3 regions of the Pseudomonas sp. Teo4 genome follow, and region 3 is predicted to be linked to each of the others. Evidence: riboswitches for the same ligand, from Rfam matches in the RefSeq annotation. Region 3 holds a riboswitch; each other region holds the start of a gene.
What was found. Region 3 has a riboswitch for cobalamin ahead of PspTeo4_RS05210 (ABC transporter substrate-binding protein). Riboswitches for the same ligand answer to the same signal wherever they lie in the genome.

Region 1 (7,363 bases), 330 kb from region 3:
GTTGATGATGCGTTCACCAGGCGCGACGGTGAGCATGGGGTTCTGGGTGTAATGGTCTTCCTGGCCGTCGGCGTGTCGATGGATCAGCCGGCCGAGCTTGGGTTCGAGCAGTGCGTTGCGTGCCCCGGCGGCGCCAGCGGTGGGCAATTGGCGGCCTTCGCCGAAGCCGACCACGGTCATCGCGTGAGCCAGCGGTTCGATTTCCAGGCGGGTGCCGGAACCGCCGCGGAATTCACCGGCACCGCCGCTGTCGGCCATCAGGCTGTAGCGGTGGATGAGCACCGGGTAGGCGTGTTCCAGCAGTTCGATGTCGCCGCTCATCAGGGCGCCGAAGCAGCACAGCGGGCCGCAGGCGTGCCAGCCGTCCATCACCTTGTTGGCGCCGGCGCCGGAAATGATCGAGGCCAGCACCATGGTGACGTACTCGCTGTTGCCGTTGCGTGGGTCGACACCGGCGATGTTGATGCCGCTGGTGTGCCCCCAGGAAGCCGTCACGCGCGCTGGCGACGCTTGTTCCAGCGCGGTGCGCACGGCGTCGGCCAGGGTTTCCATCGGGGTGGTGGTGCAGTTGACGTGGGGGGCCGGCTCCTGGGCGTTGCACAGGGTGCCCTTGGCGCCGACGTCGACCGTCACGCAGCGGTACAGGCCTTCGTTGTAGGGCGGGGCGACCTGGGCGAACATCATCAGCCCCAGGTACACGCCGGAGACCGAGTTGCCCTCGTAGGAGTTGATGAAGTAGGGCACCTGGGGCGGGCTTTCGATGCGCACGTGCGCCTGGTCGCCGCGAATCTCCACATGGGCGGTGATGGCCAGTTCGCCCAGGCCGTGGCCTGAGTCTTCCAGCACTGCGGTGCCGCTGTAGTGGCCGTCCGGAACGTCGCGCAGCAGGGCGCGCATATGGCGGTCGGCCATGTTCTTCAGTTCGGCGATGCATGCGCGCACCTGCTCGACGCCGTACTTGTCCAGCAATTCCAGCAGGTGGCGTTCGCCGACCTTGCAGGCACCGTACTGCGCGTTGAGGTCGCCTTCCTGGTAGGGGCGGGCGCGCATGTTGGTGAGCATGAAGTTGATCACGTCTTCACGGCGCTTGCCCTTTTCCCACAATTTGACCGGTGGAATGCGCAGGCCTTCGGCGTAGATTTCCTTGGCATCGGGGTTGTAGCCGGCGGGTACCGGGCCGCCGATATCGGTCAGGTGGCCTTTGCAAACGGTCCAGAACACCAGTTCGCCCTGGTAGAACACCGGTTTGTACATGCAGCAGTCGAGGATGTGGCTGCCTTTGTAGGCCGGGTCGTTGTGGTAAAGCACGTCGCCTTCGGCGATGTCGTCGCCGAAGAATTCGGCCACGCACTTCATCGCGGGTATCAGCGAGCCCAGGTGAATCGGAATGTCCTGGCCTTGCAGGATCATTTCCGGGAGGTGGTCGAACAGCGAGTTGGAGTAGTCGTGGGCCAGGTTGAACACGCTGGAACGGCCGGTTTTTTCCAAGGTCAGGGTCATTTCGCGCTGGGCGGTTTCCAGCGCACCCCGGACAACCGCAAGGGTGATCGGGTCAACTGTCTTCATAGGTCACCAAGGTTTTCTTCTTGTGCTTTGGGTGGGGCCGCAGGGGTGGGCCCTGGGTGACAGGCTACGGCGGGAGGGGTGCGGCTGGCTTGTCGCTGGGTGTACCGGTTGTTGCGTTTTGGCGCACTGGCCCAGGTTGTGTGCACAAGCACCTGTCTTGTGTTGCCTGTACCGGCCTGATCGCCGGCAAGCCGGCTCCCACAGGGACTGGGCAGATCCTGAGATAACTTGTAGGAGCCGGCTTGCCGGCGATCAGGCCCGTGCAGACAACCGAGCAATACGCATCAGCCTGTGAGAGGATGTCCACCCCGGCCATCCGGCCAGCCAGGACCCAAGAACACAGCCTGATGAAGACGCCAAAACGAATCGAACCACTGATTGAAGACGGCTTGGTCGACGAAGTACTGCGGCCGTTGATGAGCGGCAAGGAAGCAGCCGTCTATGTGGTGCGCTGCGCAGGTCAGATCCGCTGCGCCAAGGTCTACAAAGAGGCCAACAAGCGCAGCTTCCGCCAGGCCGCCGAGTATCAGGAGGGCCGCAAGGTCCGTAACAGCCGCCAGGCCCGGGCCATGGCCAAAGGCTCGAAATATGGCCGCAAGGAAGCCGAGGACGCCTGGCAGAATGCCGAGGTGACGGCCTTGTTCCGTTTGGCCAACGCCGGTGTACGGGTGCCCAAACCCTACGACTTCCAGGATGGCGTGTTGTTGATGGAGCTGGTGACCGACGCCGACGGCGATGCCGCGCCTCGCTTGAACGACGTGCACCTGGAACCCGAAGAAGCCCGCGAGCACCATGCCTTCGTCATCCGCCAGATCGTCCTGATGCTGTGCGCAGGCCTGGTTCATGGCGACCTGTCGGAGTTCAACGTGCTGCTCGGCCCGCAAGGCCCGGTGATCATCGACCTGCCCCAGGCGGTGGATGCCGCCGCCAACAACCATGCCTTCAGTATGCTGCAGCGTGATGTGGCGAACATGGCCAGCTATTTCGGGCATTTCGCGCCTGAGCTCAAAAGCACCCGCTACGCCGAGGAAATGTGGGCGCTCTATGAGGCCGGTGAATTGCGCCCGGACAGCCCGTTGACCGGGCAGTTCGAGGACGATGAGCACGACGCCGACGTACAGGGCGTGCTGCGCGAGATCGATGCTGCACTGTTCGACGATGCCCGTCGCCGCGCGGCGCGGGCCGAAGCCGAGCACGGGCCGCTCAAGGCGGCGGAGCCGACGCCGCCGTGGATGCAGTAACGGCGCCGGCTTGGTGTCGCGGGACTACGGTTCAGAAGCTGTAGTCCAGCGTCGCGAAGTACGACCTGGGCGTGCCCATCAGCCATTGCTCGCCACTGTAGGCCGAGGCCACGTATTCACGGTCGAACAGGTTGTTCAACTGCAAGCCCAGGCGCACGTCCGGCAGCACCTGCCAGCTGAGGTTGGCGTCGACCACGGTATAGCCGGGCACGCGCTGGCTGTTGGCGCTGTCGGCGTAGCGCTGGTCGACGTAACGCAGGCCCAGCCCGGCGTCCACAGCCTGGCCGAAGCCCTTGCTCAGCCACAGGTTGGCGGTGCGTCGCGGCACGTTGGTCGGGCGATTGCCTGAGCGGTCCTGGGCCACGCCGCCCACCACTTCATCGAAGTCGTCGTATTTGGCGCGCACCACGGCGGCGTTGGCCGAGACCTGCCACTGGTGGGGCAGGGCCAGTTCTAGGCTGGCCTCCAGCCCGTCGGAGGTCTGTTGGCCGGCCTGTTGTTTCTCGTGGCTGACAGGGTCGTCCACCAGCAACTTCTTCTTGACGATGTGGTAGGCCGCCAGGGTCCACTCGCCACGGCCTTCCCAGAAGCGTTGCTTGAGGCCCAGTTCGGTCTGTTTCGACTCGGTCAGGTCATAGTGCATCTGCGTGGGGCTGAGGCTGACCAGGTCGTTGACCCCGTCTTCACTGGTGGAGTACTGCCCGTACAGCGACAGCCCATCGTTCACCGCGAACACCAGCCCGGCGCGCCAGTTGCCGCCTTGCAGGCTGTGGTCGCTGCGAGAGCCGTCGACCAGGTTGTCGCGGTCGATATGGTTCTGGTCGCGGCGTACACCGGTCACCAGCGAGAGGCGGTCGGTGAGCTGCAGGCGGTTCTCGGCGAACAGCGCGAAGGTGTGGGTGGTGGACAACGTCTGCGGGCGCAGCGGCGAGTTGCTGTGGAAGACGCCGGGCGCCGGGTGCCACGGGTCGATGTAGTCGCCGCCGACATCGTCGTAGGGCGAGTTGCTGTCGACGTTGAAGCGGACCTTGTTGTACTCGGCACCGACCAGGGTGGTGCTGGCCAGGCCGAACAAGGTGTGGTCCAGGGTGAAGGTCTGGCGGTCGCCGAGCTGCTCCTGGTTGTGCTTGATCTGCAGGTAGCTCTGGCGCAGCAGTTGGTCGCGGTCGGGGTCCCAGCTGTAGGCCTCGGCATTGCGCCAGTGGCGGCGGCTCTTGATGTAGTAGAGCTGGTTGCTGGCGCTGAGCTGGTCGCTGAGGGTCCAGTCGGTGGTGAAGCGGGTCCACTCGTCGTGGTAGCGCTGCACGTCGTTGTCGATGTTGTAGTTCTTCTTGCCCAGGCTGGAACGGTAATGGCCGTCGATCAGCGGTGTACCGAAGTAGTTGGCTGGCTCGGCGTCGCTGCGTTCGTGGGCCAGGGTGAAGCTCAGGTCGTCGCTGGCGTCGAAGCGCAGCGCGGCGCTCATGGCCAGGCTGCGTGAGTCGGTGCGGTCGACCCAGCCGTTGCCGGCCTGGCGGTTCAGGGTCACCCGGTTGCTGAGGCGGTCGCTGAGGCTGCCGCCGCTGTCCAGGCCCAGTTGCTGGCGGTCCCAGGAGCCGTAGCCCAGGCGCAGGTGGTTTTGCACTTCGCCACTGAACGGCTTCTTGGGGATCACGTTGACCACCGCGCCGGTTGCGCCTTCACCGTACAGCACCGAGGCGGGGCCGCGGATGATGTCGATGCGCTCGACCAGCCACGGGTCCACCGGGAAGGTCTGGGTGCCGGCACCGGTGTACAGGCGCGCGCCGTCGAACAGGGTCATCACCGAGCCGTGTCCGGTAAAGCCCCGGGCCGAAAGGCCGGTGCCGCCGTCGCCGGGGGTGCCGATGAAGCTGATGCCAGGCGAGCGGCTGACCGCGTCCTGCACGGTGAGGTTGTTGCGTTGCTCGATCTGCTGCGCGCTGATGCTGCTGGTGCTGACCGGGGTTTCCAGGGCGCTGAGGTTCAGGCGCGAGCCGGCCTCGGTCGGGGTGGCCAGGTTCACGCTGGTGTCGTCGTGAATGCCGGTGATGGCCGTGGAGGGCAGGGCCAGGCTTTGCTGTTGCTCGGCCAGGGCAGGAACAGTCGCGGCCAGGCAGGCCGTCAGGGTGTGAAGCTTGAAGATACGGGACATGTCGTTCCACTGCTGCAGGAATGAATGGATCCCGGTGGAAAACACGCAAAGGCGAACCACGCACGCAGGCGCGCACGCGGAAACCGGCCTGCGCCCGCCCACCGCGGGTTGCCAAGTGAAGCTTCAGGCCGGTCTCCGGGCTTGCGAGGGTCATGAAGCCTTCACCTTCCCATGCGTGTGCACAGTGGTATGTCGAAGGGTTCGCTCGCTTACCGTTGCGGGGGCAGCGCCGGACTTGTCGTGGACCACGACGCACCGGCTTCCCGTTTCACCCTGCGCGCGGCGGCGCAGGACACCTGAAACTGGCGCGCATCTGACCATCGAAACGGCTCTGCGTCAATGGATTGCGCGGTTTTGAGGGGACGTTATCGACCCCGGCGGCGCGATACCCGGGCTTCGATGTTCTTGCGCCCGATCAGCAGCGGCGGTTTTTCCACCACCGGCTCATCGGCCAGCCATTTGTACATCACCAGGCAGTCCACCAGCCCCAGCCGGGCATGGCGGTACGCCTTGGGCAGGCGGCCGACGGTCTCGAAACCAAGTTTCTGCCACAGCGCCACGGCCACTTCGTTGCTGGCCACCACCGAGTTGAACTGCAAGGCCAGAAAGCCCTCCTGGCGCGCCAGCTTCTGCGAGTGTTCGCACATCAGCCGGGCCACACCACGGCCGCGTGCGGCTTCGCAGACCATGTAGCCGCAGTTGCCCACATGGGCGCCGGGGCCGGCTGCGTTGGCCTTGAGGTAGTACGAGCCGAGCAGTTCGTCGTTTTCTTCCGCCACCCAAGTGCGCAGAGGCAGTTCCAGCCACAGCTTTTGGGCTTGCTCGTAGCTGAGCGTGGGGTCGAAGGCATAGGTTTCGCGGGCCTGGACGACGGCCTGGAAGGTGGGCCAGAAGCGCTCGAAGTCTTCAGGGGTCATGGGGCGAATGTGGATCATGCGGGTTCCTGCAAGGGCTGAGGTGCCCAGTCTGAGTAACGCGGCGCCGTCGTGCAAGGGCGGCGGCGCCGCTTGGGCTCAACCTTCGGCCTTGCCCACGGCGTCCATCACCCGTGCCGAGTAGACCAGGGCGGCACCGGCATTCATGGCAACGGCCACGCCCAGGGCTTCGGCGATTTCTTCACGGGTGGCACCGTGCTTGACGGCTTGTTGCGAGTGCACGGCGATGCAGCCGTCGCAGCGGGTGGTGACCGCCACGGCCAGGGAGATCAGCTCGCGGGTCTTGGCGTCCAGGTGGTTGGTCTTGGCGCCCGCACCGCTGGCCGTCATGTAGCCGGCCACGGTGTCGGGGGAGAGTTGCTTGAGATCGCCGATGCCGGCCATCAACTGCTTACGGTAGGCGTCCCAGTCCATCATGCTCATTGTCTTCACCTTGTTGAGGTTTGGGCAGGAGCTTTCAGGCTAGTCGAAGATGGGGAAACGAGTGACGGCCTCTTCGCGGGTAAACCCGCTCCCACAGACTGGACTCAGTGCTGCTCTGTGTGGGAGCGGGTTTACCCGCGAAAGGCCTCTGCCGTCAGATATAGATGAACACCAGTACCAGGGCCGCGACAAAGGCCCACTTCTCCAGGTAGTAGCGGGTACGGTTGCGCTTTTTCAGTGCCTTGCCGCGCTCGCGGACCTTGTAGATGCGGGTGAACAGGCGGTTGATGCCGCCGGTCTTGTCGTTGGCAGTGTTCGGTGCGGCAGCCGCGGCCATGACATTGCGGCTGAACCAGCGGTTGAAGGCGGTCGCCCAGCGGTACTTGAGCGGGCGCTCGACGTCGCAGAACAGGATGATGCGGTTGTGATCGGTGGTGTTGGCCGCGTAGTGGATGTAGGTCTCGTCGAACACCACCGCTTCGCCATCGCGCCAGGAGTACTTTTCGCCGTCCACGTCGATGTAGCAGCCATCGTCGTTCGGTGTGTCCAGGCCCAGGTGATAACGGTAGGAGCCGGCGTATGGGTCGCGGTGGCGCACCAGCTTGGCGCCAGGCGGCAGGGTAGCGAACATCGCCGCCTTGACCGTGCCGATGCCTTGCAGCAATTCGGTGGTGCGTGGGCACAGGCTCATGGCCGATGGGTGGCTCTCGCCGTACCACTTCAGGTAAAAGCGCTTCCAGCCGGTCTTGAAGAACGAGTTGAAGCCGACGTCGTCATAATTCTCGGACTTCTTGATGGCACCGGCTTGCAGCAGTTGCTGGGCTTCTTCGCGAATCTCCTGCCAGTGGTCCTTCAGCGGTTGCAGTTCCGGGAAGGCTTCGACCGGCAGGTAAGGCTTGGCCGGGTGCTTGGAGAACAGGTAGAGGAAGCTGTTGATCGGGGCGAGGAAACTGGAGTGGTCGCCCAGCTGGCGGGTCAGCTTGTGACGTACCCGACCGCGTAGGTGAACATAGGCGATCGAGAAGACGAAAAGGAGTACGAGTGCA
Region 2 (7,363 bases), 1.1 Mb from region 3:
CGGCAGCAACAAACGCCAACTGTGCCGGCTATTCGGTATCAGCCCTCAAACCGCCTACAAATGGCTCGAGCGCTATGAGGCTCAAGGCCGGTCAGGCCTTCAGGAGAAGTCCCGACGCCCCTTCAATAGTCCGAAACTGACTGAAGCCGCCTTGGAGGCAGAAGTCATAGCGCTTCGGCAAGAACATCCGGCATGGGGAGGACGCACGATCAGTAACCTGCTGCACAACCGTGTCGCGCCCAGCACCGTTACCAATATCCTCCGCCGCCATGGCCTGATTCTGCCTGCTCAAACGACGCGTGAGGCCATGCTGAGGTTTGAGCATGATGCTCCTAATGATCTATGGCAGATGGACTTCAAAGGACATTTCCCGACGCAACAAGGCCGATGCCATCCTTTGACCGTGCTGGATGACCATTCTCGCTTCAGCCTGGCCATACAGGCCTGTGACAGCGAACGGGGTGCGACGGTCAAGGAGAAGATGGTGGAAGTCTTCCAGCACTATGGTTTGCCGGCGCGAATCAACGTCGATAACGGTGCACCGTGGGGCTCACCGCGCAATCCTGGAGAGGTCACAGAGCTAAGTATCTGGCTGATTCAACTGGGGATCCGAATAAGTTTCAGTCGTCCCTATCATCCTCAAACCAATGGCAAGCTCGAGCGCTTCCATCGTTCTCTCAAAGCTGAGGTGCTCGATGGGCGCCAGTTTTCCACGCTGATGGAGGCTCAAGCTGCGTTTGATCGATGGCGCGATATCTATAACCTCCAACGGCCTCATCAAGCCTTGGGATACCAGGTGCCTATAGACCGATACCGCACCAGTACTTGGGCCTATCCGCAGCAGTTGAAGGCGTTTGAGTACGGGCCTGACGATGTAGTGGCCAAGGTCTATCACAGCCGGTTCCGTTTCCAGAAACGTTACTTCAGTATTGCGAAAGGCCTGGCTGGGCATGAAATTGCTATACGTCCTAATGCTGAAGGCGGGGGCTTGTTCAATGTCTACTTCTGCCATCATTTCCTGCGGACAATCGACGTGACCAAGCCGGATTACGGTTCATAATCTGTCAACCATGTCTCCGCACACGTGTCCACCATGTGTCCGGTCCGTACACCAAGACCAAAGGAACCCGCCGTAAGGGCGGAAAGGTGAATAAGCGCCTCCATCGCAAATGGATATTCACCTGCCTCAAGTGCCGCTAAATTCCTGCTTTTCTGCTTTTCTGCTTTTCTGCTTTTCTGCTTTTCTGCTTTTCTGCTTTTCTGCTTTTTGGCCGTCGTCGGTTTTGAAAGTTTGGAGCATATCCATTCACGGTGGTGACGCACATTCACCTTTCCGCTCTTACAGCGGGTCCCTTTTTGTCGTGGCTGTACGGACTGGACACATGGTGGACACGTGTACGGTCCGTACAGTCGTGGCAAAAAGGAACCAAAAACCGTCGGCTCCTACATCCGGCCCCTACGCTTCGCTCCGGGGTTCCCTCGCTCCGGTCTTGCTCCCGGGAGGACCGCGCTGTACGGCCCATCCTGGGCCGCAGCGCTTGACGGGCATCCATGCCCGTCACCTCCCTCCGCAAGACCTCCACTCGGCCTCCTGAAGTCGCAATCTGCTGCGTCTGAACTACCGCGCGCTAGAAGCAAAAGCAGAGCAAAAGCAGGGCAAAATCATTCTTGAAATGTAACTGCATTTGACGCGCATCCCGCCCCGTGCTCTCCTTACGCCTTGCGTTCAGGTGCCCCCTAGGGGGGTGAAACGGGAAACCGGTGCGTCACAGCCCCTCGACAGGGCTGGACAAGGCCGGTGCTGCCCCCGCAACGGTAAGCGAGCGAAGCGTCTAGACCACTGTGCCAGTGCATCAGGCATGGGAAGGTGACCTTTTCCAAGGAGCCCTGCTCCTCCTCGCAAGCCCGGAGACCGGCCTGGCGTTCATGAACACCCCGCGGTGGGCGGGCGCTGTCGCATTCCCCTGGGCACTTCGCGCCCGGGGTTGCCGCGCCTGCCCATTGCCCACAAAAAGCAGAGGAACGCGTCATGCCCGTCACCAGCGCCAAACACAGCATCGCCACCCCCATTACCCTCAGCCAGCGCCTCGTTATCGCCGTAGGTGCCAGCCTGCTGGGCCTGTGCCTGGTCTATTTCGCAGGCTTCTCGCACATCGAAGCGGTCCACAATGCCGCCCACGATACTCGCCACAGCGCCGCCTTCCCCTGCCACTGAGCCCGCCCGCATGATCAAGCGCATCGCCCGTACGGCAGGCTTCAGCGGCTTGCTTGCCGCACTTCTGCTGACCTTGCTGCAGAGCTTCTGGGTCACCCCCCTGATCCTTGAAGCGGAAACCTACGAATCCGCCGCGCCAGCTGTTGAACAGCACAGCCATGAAGGCGAAGCGGCGCACACCCATGAACACAGTGCTGAAGCCTGGTCACCGGAAGATGGCTGGCAACGTGTGCTGTCGACCACCGGCGGCAATCTGGTGGTGGCCGTTGGCTTCGCGCTGATTCTGGCTGCGCTGTACAGCCTGCGCGAGCCAAACCGGGTAGCCACCGGCGCATGGTGGGGCCTGGCCGGGTTCGCCGTGTTCTGCCTGGCCCCCACCCTCGGCTTGCCACCGGAACTGCCCGGTACCGCCGCCGCAGAACTGGGGCAACGGCAAACCTGGTGGATCGGCACCGCTGCCGCTACCGCATTGGGCCTGGCATTGCTGGTTTTCGCCCGGCATGGCTTGCTCAAAGCGTTGGGCGCGGTCGTGCTGGTCCTGCCGCACGTGATCGGCGCGCCGCAGCCTGAAGTGCACCAAAGCCTGGCCCCCGAAGCACTGGAAACCCAGTTCGTGTTCGCCTCCTGGCTGACCAATGCCGCCTTCTGGCTGGCACTGGGCCTGATCAGCGCGTGGTTGTACCGCCGCTCAAGCCAGGCTTGAAGGCCACTGGGGTGTCGTCGTCCAAGCTGTACGCAGGCATTGGCTGCCGTCAGGGCTGCCCGGCGACAACGCTCGACACCCTGCTGCGCCAGGCGCTGGATGCGCTTGGCCTGTCGGTGGCCGCGCTGGGCGGTATTGCCAGCATCGACGCAAAAGCCGACGAACCGGGGTTACTGCAACTCGCCGAACAGCTCGACCTGCCGCTTACGCTGTTCGACTCTGCGCAACTGCTGCCCTTCGAACCGCTGCTCAGCCACCGTTCGCCAACCGTGTTCGCTCACAGCGGCTGCTGGGGTGTAGCGGAGAGTGCTGCCTTGGCGCTTGCCACCCGACATCAAGGTGCGGCGCGGCTTGTGGTTACTCGCCAGGTGCTTGGCCCGGCTACCCTCGCCCTGGCTTGTGGCCGATAATCGATCCATTCATTTACCTGCAAGGACTTTCCATGACGGTCTACTTCATTGGTGCCGGCCCCGGCGACCCGGATCTGATCACGGTCAAGGGTCAGCGCCTGATCCGCCAATGCCCAGTGATCATCTATGCAGGCTCGCTGGTTCCAGCAGCCGTGCTTGAAGGCCACCAGGCGCAAACCGTCATCAACAGTGCCCCGCTTCACCTGGAGCAGATCATCGCAGCGATGCGTGAGGCCCACGAGAAGGGTCAGGACGTGGCCCGCGTACACAGTGGCGACCCCAGTCTGTACGGCGCCATCGGCGAACAGATCCGCCACCTGCGCGAGCTTGGCATCGACTACCAGATCGTTCCCGGCGTGACTGCCGCTGCCGCAAGCGCCGCGTTGCTCGGCTGCGAACTGACACTGCCCGACGTGGCGCAAACCGTGATCCTCACCCGCTACGGCGACAGTTCACCCATGCCGGCTGGCGAGCAATTGGCGGACCTGGCTCGTCATGGCAGCACCCTGGCCATCCATTTGGGGGTCAAGCATCTACCGCGAATCGTTGACGAGCTGATGCCCCACTATGGGCCCGACTGCCCGATTGCCGTGGTCCATCGCGCCACCTGGCCTGATCAGGACTGGGTGCGTGGCACCCTTGGCAATATTCTCGAGCAGGTTGCGGCCAAGGGGTTTCGCCGCACCTCGCTGATCCTCGTAGGCCATGTGCTGGGGGATGCACCGTTCGCCGAATCCGCCCTGTACCGAGCAGGCCACGCCCACCTGTATCGCCCCGGCGATTAAGCATTGCCAAGCGCGTAAAGGCCGTAGCAGACTCCGGTGTACCTCTCTCGAACCGGAGTCACGCCCATGCTGGAGCTACGCCCCAATTGCGAATGCTGCGATGCCGATTTGCCGGGTGACAGCCCGGATGCTTTCATCTGCTCGTTCGAGTGCACCTTCTGCCGTGCTTGCGCCGATACCCGATTACATGGCCGTTGCCCGAACTGCTCGGGGCAATTGGTAGCGCGACCCAGCCGCGTTGGCCAGGCACTGAGCAACAACCCCGCCTCCACTCAACGCGTGCTGAAACCACACGCTGCTTGCGCCTGAGACGCTCCATGGGCATCGCCAACCTGTGCCTTGGCGATGCCAAATCCCAGCAGCCTGTAGGACTTTTCACCAAACTCAACCTGCATATTCAACGGATCTATACTCGCCATTACCAAGCATCCTGAATGGAAGTATCTTGCAACGCTTCTGAAAAAGCCGATGCAAACGTATTCCTGACAGTTTCAGGAAACGGATTACCTTCCGACAGGAGTTAGCTAAATGACAACCGTGCTGATCGTCGACGATCACCCCATCGTTCGTCTTTCATTGCGCATACTGCTAGAGCGCGAACGTTTCCACGTCATCGGTGAGGTGGGCGATGGCAGTGAAGTCGCACAGAAGGCGCGTGAGCTACGGCCCGACGTGGTGGTCTTGGACATCGGCCTGCCCGGCCTGGATGGCATGGAAGTGATCAAGCGCCTGCAGAGTCTGGAGCCCCGACCAAAAATCATGGTGCTTACCGGCCAGGCAACTGACCTCTACGTACGCCGCTGTCTAGACGCAGGGATTGGCGCCTTTGTCACCAAGGAAGAAGACTACGACGCCCTGATCTTTGCCCTCAAGGCCCTGATCAAAGGTTACTCGACCTTCCCGCAGATGTCGGTCAACAGCAACTCGCTGGAAAGCGAAACCGTGCGCCTGAGCAGCCTCTCCAACCGCGAGATGGAAGTGCTTCGCCGCCTGTCACGGGGCGAAAACAACAAGAACATCGGCACCTGCATGAACCTCAGCGCCAAGACCATCAGCACCTACCGCGGACGCATCATGGAAAAACTCAAGACCGAGTCGCTGGTGGAAATGGTTGATCTGGCCAAGCGCAACAACGTCAACTGAGCAATCAACTGCCATGACGCGCCCACTGTCGATCATGCTGCTGGCCCTGTGCCTGGCTTGGCCTCTCGGGGCGCTGGCTGGCAGTGAGCAACGAAACCTGCTGGCACGTTCGCTGAGTGCCGCTTCACCCTTGACACTGGACGCTCAGGACCGCCAATGGCTCCAGCAGCGCCAAGTGTTGATTCTGGGTAGCTCGCGCCCCGACTACCCACCGTTTGAAATCAATACCAGCCTGGCGGACTACGAAGGCCTGAGCGCGGACTACGCCGGACTGATCGCCGAGCAATTGGGAGTACCCATCAAGGTACTGCGTTTCCCCAACCGGCACGAAGCGATTGCCGCCCTGCGCGACGGGCGCATCGATCTGCTGGGCAGTTCAAATGGTTTCGAGGCTGCCGACGCCCATTTGGTCCTCAGCCAGCCTTACACCGACGACCTGCCGGTCATTGCCACTCGCGAAGGCCGTACGCTGAAAAACACCATGGATCTGGATGGGCTGCGCCTGGCCATGGTCGATCACTACCTGCCGGGCGAGACAGTCCGCGCACTGTACCCGAAGGCCCGTTTGAGCCTTTACCGCTCCACCCAGGCCGGCCTCGCCGCTGTCGAACTGGGCGAGGCGGATGCCTACCTGGGCGATGCAATCAGTACCGACTTCCTGATCGGCAAGAGCTACCAGGGCACAGTCAAGATCGATCACTTCTGCCTGGCACCGGCTGGCACTTTTTCCTTCGCCCTGGCCAATGACAACCCGCGCTTGCAGCGCCTGGTCGATAAAGCCCTGGCCAGAATCACCGAAAGCGAGCGCCTGAACATCCTGCGCCGCTGGACCAGCGGCAACACCAGCCTGTTGATGATGCGACACCTGGCAGCCCTGAGCCCTGAGGAAGAAGACTGGATCGCCCAGCATCCAACCGTCAGCGTGCTGGTCAACCCGGCCCTGGCGCCACTGACATTCAACAATACCCAGCAGCGCTCAAGTGGCATCACCCTGGAGCTGCTGAAACAGATAACCTTGCGCACCGGCTTGCAGTTCAAGCTGATCGAGCAACATTCAGTGCAGACCATGGTTGAACAACTGGCCCGGGGTGAAGCGCAAATGATCGGCGCGCTGGGTTACGGTACGGCGCGCGCCCAGCAACTGCGCTACACCCGCCCTTACCTGGTCAGCCCCAGGGTGCTGGTAACCCGCAGTTCCTCACCCTCGCCAAGCCAGGCCACAGCGCTGGATGGCCAGCGAATTGCCCTGTTACGTGGCTCGCCCCAACTGGCAGAAGTGCAGCGACAATACCCGCACGCCAGAATCGTCGAAGTCGACAACCCGCTTGGCCTGATGGAGGCCGTGGCCAACGAAGAAGCCGATGTCGCCTACAGCAACCATATCAATGCGAGCTACTACATCAACCATGTCTTCAAGGACAAACTGCGCATCGCTGCCATCCTTGGCGACGACCCCGCCGTCGCCGCGTTCGCAGTGGCACCAGGGCAGCCATTGTTGCAGAGCATTCTCGACAAGGTTCTGCTGAGCATTCCGCCGGAAGAGCTGGACCAACTGATCAACCGTTGGCGCACAAGCACCGTGGTCAGCGACAGCCCATGGCGCGACTATCGCACCCTGGCCCTGCAGGTGCTGGTGCTATCTTCGTTACTGCTGGCTGGCGTGGTGTTCTGGAACAGCTACCTGCGCAAGCTCATTCAGCAGCGCACCGAGGCCCAGCACGCATTGCAGGACCAACTGGCACTAAGCCGCGGCCTGCTTGAACAACTGCGCCAGGCCAAGGACGATGCCGAACAGGCCAGCCAGACCAAAAGTACCTTCCTGGCAACCATGAGCCATGAAATCCGCACGCCCATGAATGCAGTGATCGGTCTGCTGGAGTTGGCCCTGGAGGACAAACGGTCAGCCAACGGCGACACGCAGACCCTTCAAACCGCACACGATTCAGCAGTGGGCTTGCTTGAGCTGATCGGCGACATTCTTGACATTTCGCGCATCGAGTCTGGCCACATGACACTGCAACCGATGCCCACCGACCTGGCCGAGTTGGTGCGTGGCACCGTGCGCGTCTTCGAGGGCAACGCACGGATCAAAGGCCTGCACCTGCAA
Region 3 (7,363 bases):
ACCCGCTGTTCGCCATAGGACAGCACCGTGTTGGAAACGCGCAGCTTGAGCGCAGCGCCCCCCCGGCTGTACTCGTTTTTCGGGTGGCCATCGTTGTCCACGCCAAGCAGGCGTGCCTTGCCGGCGCGTCCACCGCCACTGTCCAGTTGCACACCAAGATAGGCGTGCGCATCGACACCCACGCCGACCAGGCCTTGGCTAAAGCCGGAGGTGAACGTGCCCATCAGTCCGTAGGCCCATTCCTCGGCAAGCCCGTTGCGCTCGTCGCGAGGTTTGTAGGCATTGCGGGCGCTGCCGTTGCGGCCGCCATGCTTGTAGTCGCGTTGATCGTAGACCGTGCGGTTGAGCAGGTTCCAGGTGCTGTCCTCGATGAACCCGTTGCTCTGCGACTGCGCGGAATCGGCCACCGCGAAGGGGGCAAGGCCCAGCACTAGCGGGGCCAGCAGGAGGCGGTTCATCGTGTGGCCTCCGGCTTGTGCATCTGCGCCGCAAAGCGGTGTTGGGCGCTGGCGAGCAGCAGGGTGAGAGGGCGCAACGGCATGGTAGGAACTTCCTGGTTCAGGGGGCGCGCAAACGCAGGATGCGCGCGCCGTCGAAGGGGTCGGTGAGGTAATGGGCCTGTACACCGAAGGTGGTCAGCAGGCGCTCCGGGGTCAGCACGTCCAGCGGTTTGCCGAGGGCGACCAGGCGGCCTTTATCCAGCACGGCGACACGGTCGCAGGTGAGTGCCTGGTTAAGGTCGTGCAGGGCGATCAGGGTGGTGATCGGCAGGGCCTGAACCTGGCGCAGCAAGCTCAGTTGGTGCTGGATATCCAGGTGGTTGGTCGGCTCGTCGAGCAGCAGTACCTGTGGGCGTTGGGCCAGGGCGCGGGCGATGTGCACCCGCTGGCGCTCGCCACCGGACAGCGAACCCCAGATGCGCGTGCGCAGGTGTTCGGCGTCGAGGTCGGCCAGGGCCTGTTCGACGATGGCCCGGTCGGTGCCGGAGAACGGGGCCAGGGCCGACAACCAGGGGGTGCGCCCCAGGGCCACGGCGTCGAACACGCTGATGGCGTCGAGGGTGTCGGCCTGCTGTTCGACCAGCGCCAGGGCCTGGGCGATACGCCGCCGCGGAAGACGGGCCAGGGGTTCGCCGAGCAAGTGGACACTGCCGCTGGCCGGTGCGCGCAGCCCGGCCAGCACCTTGAGCAAAGACGACTTGCCGGAGCCATTGGGGCCGACGATACCCAGCGTTTCGCCGCTGACCAGCGTCAGGTTTATCTCGCTCAGCACGCGGTTGCCCGCAAGTCGAAGCTCCAGCCCCTGGCAGGCGAGGGGCGAGATTTGCAGTTGGCTCATGAGGGTCATGGGCGCCCCCGTCGGCTGACCAGAATCAGGGCGAACACGGGCGCGCCGATCAGTGCGGTGACCACGCCCACTGGAATCACCTGGCCAGGGATCAACGTGCGCGAAAGCACATCGGCGGCAATCAGAAACAGCGCGCCGCCCAGGGCGCTGGCTGGCAGCAGTTGGCTATGGCCGGGGCCGAGCAGCAAGCGCAGGGCGTGGGGAATCACCAGCCCGACGAAACCGATGGCACCGACGATGGACACCATCACCGCTGTCACCAATGCGGCGCAGCTGATCAGCAGCAACTGCGTGCGACGCACCGCGATGCCCAGTGACGCCGCCGAGTCGACGCCGAAGGTGAAGGCGTCCAGCGTACGCCGGTGCCACAGGCATACCACCAGTCCGAACAGCGCCACCGGCACCGCCAGCCATACCGATGGCCAGCGCACGCCACTGAGGTTGCCCAGCAGCCAGAACAGGATGCCGCGTGCCTGCTCGGCGGTGGCTGACTTGGTAATCAGGAAGGCGGTAAGGGCATTGAACAGCTGCGAACCGGCAATGCCCGCCAGAATCACCTGGGCGTTGTTGCCACTGGGGCCGCTGGCGCGGGCCAGCACCAGCACCAGCGCGAAGGCGGCGAGCGCACCCAGGAAGGCCCCCGCCGACATGCTCAGCGCCATGCCGCCAAGGCCCAGCAGCCCCACCAGCACCGCGCCGGTCGAGGCACCCGCCGACAGCCCAAGCAGGTACGGCTCGGCCAGTGGGTTGCGCAGCAATGCCTGCAGAATCACCCCACAGGTCGCCAGCCCGGCGCCACAGGCGGCCGCCACCAGGGTGCGAGTGAGGCGGTAGTTCCAGACGATGCCAGCATCGATTGGGTCGACCGGGTAACCGGCTTGCCACAAGTGGTTGGCCAGCACCTGATAAACCACACGGGGGGACAGATTGGCTTCACCGATGGCGGTACCCGCCAGAAGGGCGGCAAGCAGGGCGGCCAGAGCCACGATGCTCAAGGGCAACAAACGCTTCATCACTGTGCTGCTTTACCGCTGGCGAAGGCTGCGGACAAAGTCTGCAGGCCCCGGAACAGGCGAATGCCGGCCTGCATGGCATCGGCGTCGAGGATGATGATGCGGTTGTTCTTCACCGCGTCCATGTTGCGGGTCACCGGGTCGCTGTGCAGGAAGTCGAGTTTTTTCTGGTAGTCGTCGGCCGGGAAGCGGCGGCGGTCCATGCGGGCGATGATCAGCCAGGTCGGGTTGGCCTTGGCCAGGGTCTCCCAGCCCAGGGTTGGCCATTCCTCGTTGGACTCGACCACATTGCGCACGCCGAGGGTGCGTAGCATGAAGTCGGCCACACCCTGGCGACCGGCCACGTAAGGGTCAATCTGAAGGTCGGCGCTGGAGAACCAGAACAGCGCGTTGGTGTTGGACAGGTCCTTGCCAGCAAGTTGTTGCCTGGCGCTGTCCAGGCGTGCCTTGAGGTCGGCGTTCAATGCAGCACCACGGTCCTGCACGTCGAAGATTTCGGCCAGCTGGCTGACGCTCTTGTAGATGCTCTGGACCTGGAACGCCTGCAGGCGGGTACCGTCGGCGCCGACCAGGTTGTCCTTGCCTTCGCAGTCCGAAGGCAGCAGGTAGGTGGGAATCTGCAGCTCAGCGAACTGCTCGCGGGTGCCCACGACGCCCTGGGCGCCAACCATCCATTCGAACTGCACCGCCACCAGTTGCGGGCGCTTGCCTACCACCGCTTCGAAGCTGGGCTCATTGTCGGCCAGGCGCTCGACCTTGTCGTTCACCGCCTTGTACTCGGGCAGCACGTTGTTGAACCACAGCGAAGTCCCGGCCACTTTGTCACCCAACCCCAGGGCATAGAGAATCTCGGTACCCGCCTGGCCGATGGTGACGGCGCGCTCGGGGGCCTGGGTGAAGGTCTGCGGCATGCCACAGTTGTCGATGGTGAGCGGGTAGTGGGTGGCGGCCTGGGCCAGGCCAGTAAGGCTCAGGCCTGCGAACAGGATGGCGAAGCGCAGCAGCATGGTCGGGCGATCTCCTATCGGTCGGTTCACGGCATGAACGCACGGACAGGCATCGCCAAGCCCCTTGCGCACGGCGCGGGGCAGCACCCTGAAACGGGTGGAGATGGCCATCCCGGACACCCCGCCGGTGGGCCGGCAGGTCTCCTGACTGGTGCGTCCTGGCCCAGCTCCGGCCTTCCCGGGTCGGCAGACCCAGTGGCGTGGTTGGAGCGGGCTCGGCACCTACAGTTGCGGGGGCAGTTCCGTTTGGCCTGTGCAGACAGGCCCGGGATTCCCTATTAATTCCGTGGTGGAAACCGGCGGGCCGCATGGTAGACCATTCGGCCGCCGGGTGAAAACGTCATTTCAGAAGTACTTAAGCCAGCTGATGTCTCGGCGGCGCGCCTTCAGCCGGCCGAACGCACGCACCGGCAGGTACAGCGCCACCGCCAGCAGCACGGCCACCAGCCACACTGCACCAATGCCGTCGAAGCCGAAATAGTCGCCATGGTTCAAGCCGAACAGGGCAACGCAGGCCAGGTACAGCAGCTTCAGCACATATAGATGCAACAGGTAGAAGAACATGGGGGCTGCGCCGAACACGGCCAGGGCAGTAATCCAGCGCGCTTGGCCGGCGCGTTCGAAGGTGCGCAATAGCAGCAGGCCGCAGCCTAGGGTCAGCGCCAGGAACAGCAGCGAAGGCGGGTACTTGGTGATGTTGAAGAAGCTCATCAAGGTTTGGCTCAGGGTCGGATAGCCGCTCCAGGGCGCCTCGCCGTAACCGTTGAGCATGCGCAGCACGACAAAGCCCAGCAGGACGAACACGCCGGTCATCAACAGGCGGTGCTGGCGTTGCCCAGCCTCGCTGGCGCGGGCGAACCATGGGCCGATGCCATAGCCCAGGGCGATCACCCCGATCCATGGCAGCACCGGGTACGACGTGCGCAGGCGCAGGCTGTCGGAGAACTCAAGCCAGCCACGGTCATGCAGGATGGCCCACGGCACATGCAGGGCCGACTCCGGGCCAAAGTGCAGGCCATCGAGCAAGTTGTGGCCGGCCACCAGGGCCGCACCCAGGGCAAGCAGGGCAGGGCGTGGCAGCCACACCAACAGCGACAGCGCAATCATGCTGACGCCGATGGCCCAGATCACCTGCAGGTAGATCACGGTGGGCGGGAACTGGAAGGTCCAGGCGAAGTTCACCAGGGTGAACTCCAGCGCCACCAGGAACAGACCGCGCTTGAACAGGAACGCCGACACATCACTGCGGCCCTGGTGCTTTTCACCGTAAAGCCAGGCCGAAAGGCCAGTAAGCAGCACGAACACGGGCGCACACAGGTGCGCCAGCGTGCGGCTGACGAACAGCGACGGCTCGGTGGTGTCGATGCTCATCGGGTCGCTGACCTGGCGGTGCAGGAAGAAGGTTTCGCGGACGTGATCCAGCAACATGAACACGATCACCAGGCCGCGCAGGGCATCGATGCTGTGCAGGCGCTGGGTGAGCAGGGCGGGGGTGGCGGAGGCGCTTGTCATGGGTTATCGCAGGCAGGAATTATTATCAAGTGAAACGTTATCTTATAACTATTTAATGAGGCGTGAACAGGCCTTTTCTGCCGGGTGACGTTTTGTCGCGCCCAGGCCAGCCCTGATTAATCGTTATTGCCCGGCACGCAAGAGACAATCTCGTCATTTCGGCTTTTCAGTCACGCACGACAGGCTTATGGTGTAGGTCGTCAAATTCCCCGGAGCTTCCATGTCCAACCGTTTTCCCGCCGTTCGCCCTCGTCGCCTGCGCCAGAACGAGTCCCTGCGTACCCTGTTCCAGGAGACGGAGTTCCGCCTCGAAGACCTGATCCTGCCGATCTTCGTCGAGGAAGGCATCGATGATTTCGTCCCGATAACCAGCATGCCTGGCGTCAATCGCATCCCGGAAAAACTGCTTGCCCAGGAAATCGAGCGTTACGCCCGTGCCGGTATCAAGTCGGTGATGACCTTCGGCGTCTCCCACCACCTGGACGAAACCGGCAGCGACACCTGGAACGAGAACGGCCTGGTCGCACGCATGGCCCGCATCTGCAAGGACACCGTGCCGGAAATGGTGGTCATGTCCGACACCTGCTTCTGTGAATACACCAGCCACGGCCACTGCGGCGTGCTGCACAACCACGGCGTGGACAACGACGCCACCCTGGTCAACCTTGGCAAACAGGCGGTGATTGCCGCTGCGGCAGGCGCCGACTTCATTGCACCTTCGGCTGCAATGGACGGCCAGGTCCAGGCGATTCGCAGCGCGCTCGATGGCGCAGGCTTCCATGACACCGCCATCATGGCCTACTCGACCAAGTTCGCCTCGTCGCTTTACGGCCCGTTCCGTGAAGCCGGTGGCACCGCGCTCAAGGGCGACCGCAAGAGCTACCAGATGAACCCGATGAACCGCCGCGAAGCCGTGCGCGAATCGTTGCTCGACGAGCAGGAAGGCGCTGACGTGCTGATGGTCAAGCCGGCCGGTGCCTATCTGGACGTGATCGCCGACATTCGCGCGGCCTCGCGCCTGCCGCTGGCGGCCTACCAGGTCAGCGGCGAGTACGCGATGATCAAGTTCGGCGGCCTGGCCGGTGCCATCGATGAAGGGCGTGTGGTGCGCGAAAGCATTGGCGCCATCAAGCGTGCCGGTGCCGACCTGATCCTCACCTACTTCGCCATGGACCTGGCCCGCGAAGGCATCTGAGGTTCGCCACCCGCCAACGGCTCAGCGGGGCATGTAGCCCCGTTGCCATGAGCGCGGAATGAACCGCGTCACCAGGGCCAGCAGGCAGGCCAGGGCACAACTGCCCGCCAGTGCCTGCAGGCCCAGGTGATGTTGCAACCAACCGCCCAGCGCGGCGCCCAGCAGCATCCCGCTCCACGGCACCAGCTGCACCCGCCAGCCGTTGCGCCGTTCACCCAGCAACCAGCGCCCCAGGCCGCGACCGAAACGCGACAGCGCGCCGGTCACGTAAGTCAGGCCGATCGGCAGGCCATTCACCTGTTCGACCACCGCATTGATCATGCCCATGGCCAGGATCGCCGCGATCAGTGGCGGCCAGGTCGTAGCCCCGACCCAGGCTGCCGCCAGGGCAAGCAAGGCGGCGACCACCACCAGCACAGGCCAGGCACGTTGCCTGAAACCACGGGCCAGCACGATCCCCAGGGCATTGCCGAGCACAAAGCTGAGAATGGCGCCGCTCAGGCGTAGCACCATGGCCAGGTCCGCCTGGCTGATAGCCACGGCCAGGCGGGTGGTGTTGCCGCTCATGAACGAGACGAAATCACCCAGCGCCAACAAGCCGATGGCATCGGTCATGCCCGCCAGTACCGACAGGCCGGCGACCAGGCCCAGGCCGACCCGGCCACGCAATATCTGCAGCCTCAGCCGCCTGGCACTGCGCGAGGGCAGGGCATTGGGCAACATGTCAGTGGCTCAGGGCAGCAGTTTTTCGCGGGCCAGGGTGCCCTTCAAGGTGCGTTCGACCACATCGACCAGCACCATGGTCTGGTGGTCCACCTCGATGTTGATCAGGTCACCGGCCTTGTAGGTGGCGAAGGTGGTCTGGCGCAGGGTTTCGGGGATCAGGTTGATGGTGATGACCGTGTCTTCGACATCGGCGACCGTCAGGCTGCAGCCGTTGACGCCGAGGAACCCACGAGGGAACACGTATTTGGCCCACTCCGGCGGCATGCGGAACTTGATGAAGGCGCCGGTTTCCTTGATCGACAGCTCGACGATCTCGGCGGTGCTGGCGATGTGGCCAGCCATCAGGTGGCCGCCGATTTCGGCGTTCATCTTCGCCGAACGTTCGATGTTCACGCCCTGGCCGGCCCTGAAGTAGCGCAGGTTGGTGCGTTCGAGGGTGGCGGTCATGGCGTCGAACTTCACCTGGCTGCCGTTGATTTCAGTGACTGACAGGCAGGTGCCTTCGACGCTGACGCTGGCGCCGATCTTGAGTTCGTCGAGCAACTCGGGGGTGAGGTCGATGG

Region 1: another riboswitch for cobalamin. It lies ahead of PspTeo4_RS03780 (TonB-dependent receptor); the one in region 3 lies ahead of PspTeo4_RS05210 (ABC transporter substrate-binding protein).
Region 2: another riboswitch for cobalamin. It lies ahead of PspTeo4_RS09925 (CbtB domain-containing protein); the one in region 3 lies ahead of PspTeo4_RS05210 (ABC transporter substrate-binding protein).

What each region holds. Positions count from the first base shown of each region.
Region 1 covers NZ_JAXCIL010000001.1:761,423-768,785, forward strand. Annotated here, with positions in the region: gene PspTeo4_RS03770 (hydantoinase B/oxoprolinase family protein) at 1-1,566, opposite strand, end outside; gene PspTeo4_RS03775 (PA4780 family RIO1-like protein kinase) at 1,914-2,807, shown strand; gene PspTeo4_RS03780 (TonB-dependent receptor) at 2,839-4,959, opposite strand; cobalamin riboswitch at 5,068-5,274, opposite strand; gene PspTeo4_RS03785 (N-acetyltransferase) at 5,325-5,894, opposite strand; gene PspTeo4_RS03790 (carboxymuconolactone decarboxylase family protein) at 5,973-6,317, opposite strand; gene lpxO (lipid A hydroxylase LpxO) at 6,472-7,363, opposite strand, start outside.
Region 2 covers NZ_JAXCIL010000001.1:2,176,046-2,183,408, forward strand. Annotated here, with positions in the region: gene PspTeo4_RS09915 (IS481 family transposase) at 1-1,060, shown strand, start outside; gene PspTeo4_RS09920 (hypothetical protein) at 1,048-1,329, opposite strand; cobalamin riboswitch at 1,712-1,936, shown strand; gene PspTeo4_RS09925 (CbtB domain-containing protein) at 2,030-2,215, shown strand; gene PspTeo4_RS09930 (CbtA family protein) at 2,226-2,918, shown strand; gene PspTeo4_RS09935 (cobalamin biosynthesis protein) at 2,888-3,328, shown strand; gene cobM (precorrin-4 C(11)-methyltransferase) at 3,361-4,113, shown strand; gene PspTeo4_RS09945 (DUF1272 domain-containing protein) at 4,180-4,422, shown strand; gene PspTeo4_RS09950 (response regulator transcription factor) at 4,642-5,256, shown strand; gene PspTeo4_RS09955 (transporter substrate-binding domain-containing protein) at 5,270-7,363, shown strand, end outside.
Region 3 covers NZ_JAXCIL010000001.1:1,089,317-1,096,679, forward strand. Annotated here, with positions in the region: gene PspTeo4_RS05195 (OprD family porin) at 1-458, opposite strand, end outside; gene PspTeo4_RS05200 (ABC transporter ATP-binding protein) at 559-1,347, opposite strand; gene PspTeo4_RS05205 (FecCD family ABC transporter permease) at 1,344-2,360, opposite strand; gene PspTeo4_RS05210 (ABC transporter substrate-binding protein) at 2,360-3,367, opposite strand; cobalamin riboswitch at 3,484-3,683, opposite strand; gene PspTeo4_RS05215 (DUF1624 domain-containing protein) at 3,713-4,879, opposite strand; gene hemB (porphobilinogen synthase) at 5,100-6,074, shown strand; gene PspTeo4_RS05225 (YoaK family protein) at 6,096-6,797, opposite strand; gene PspTeo4_RS05230 (riboflavin synthase subunit alpha) at 6,807-7,363, opposite strand, start outside.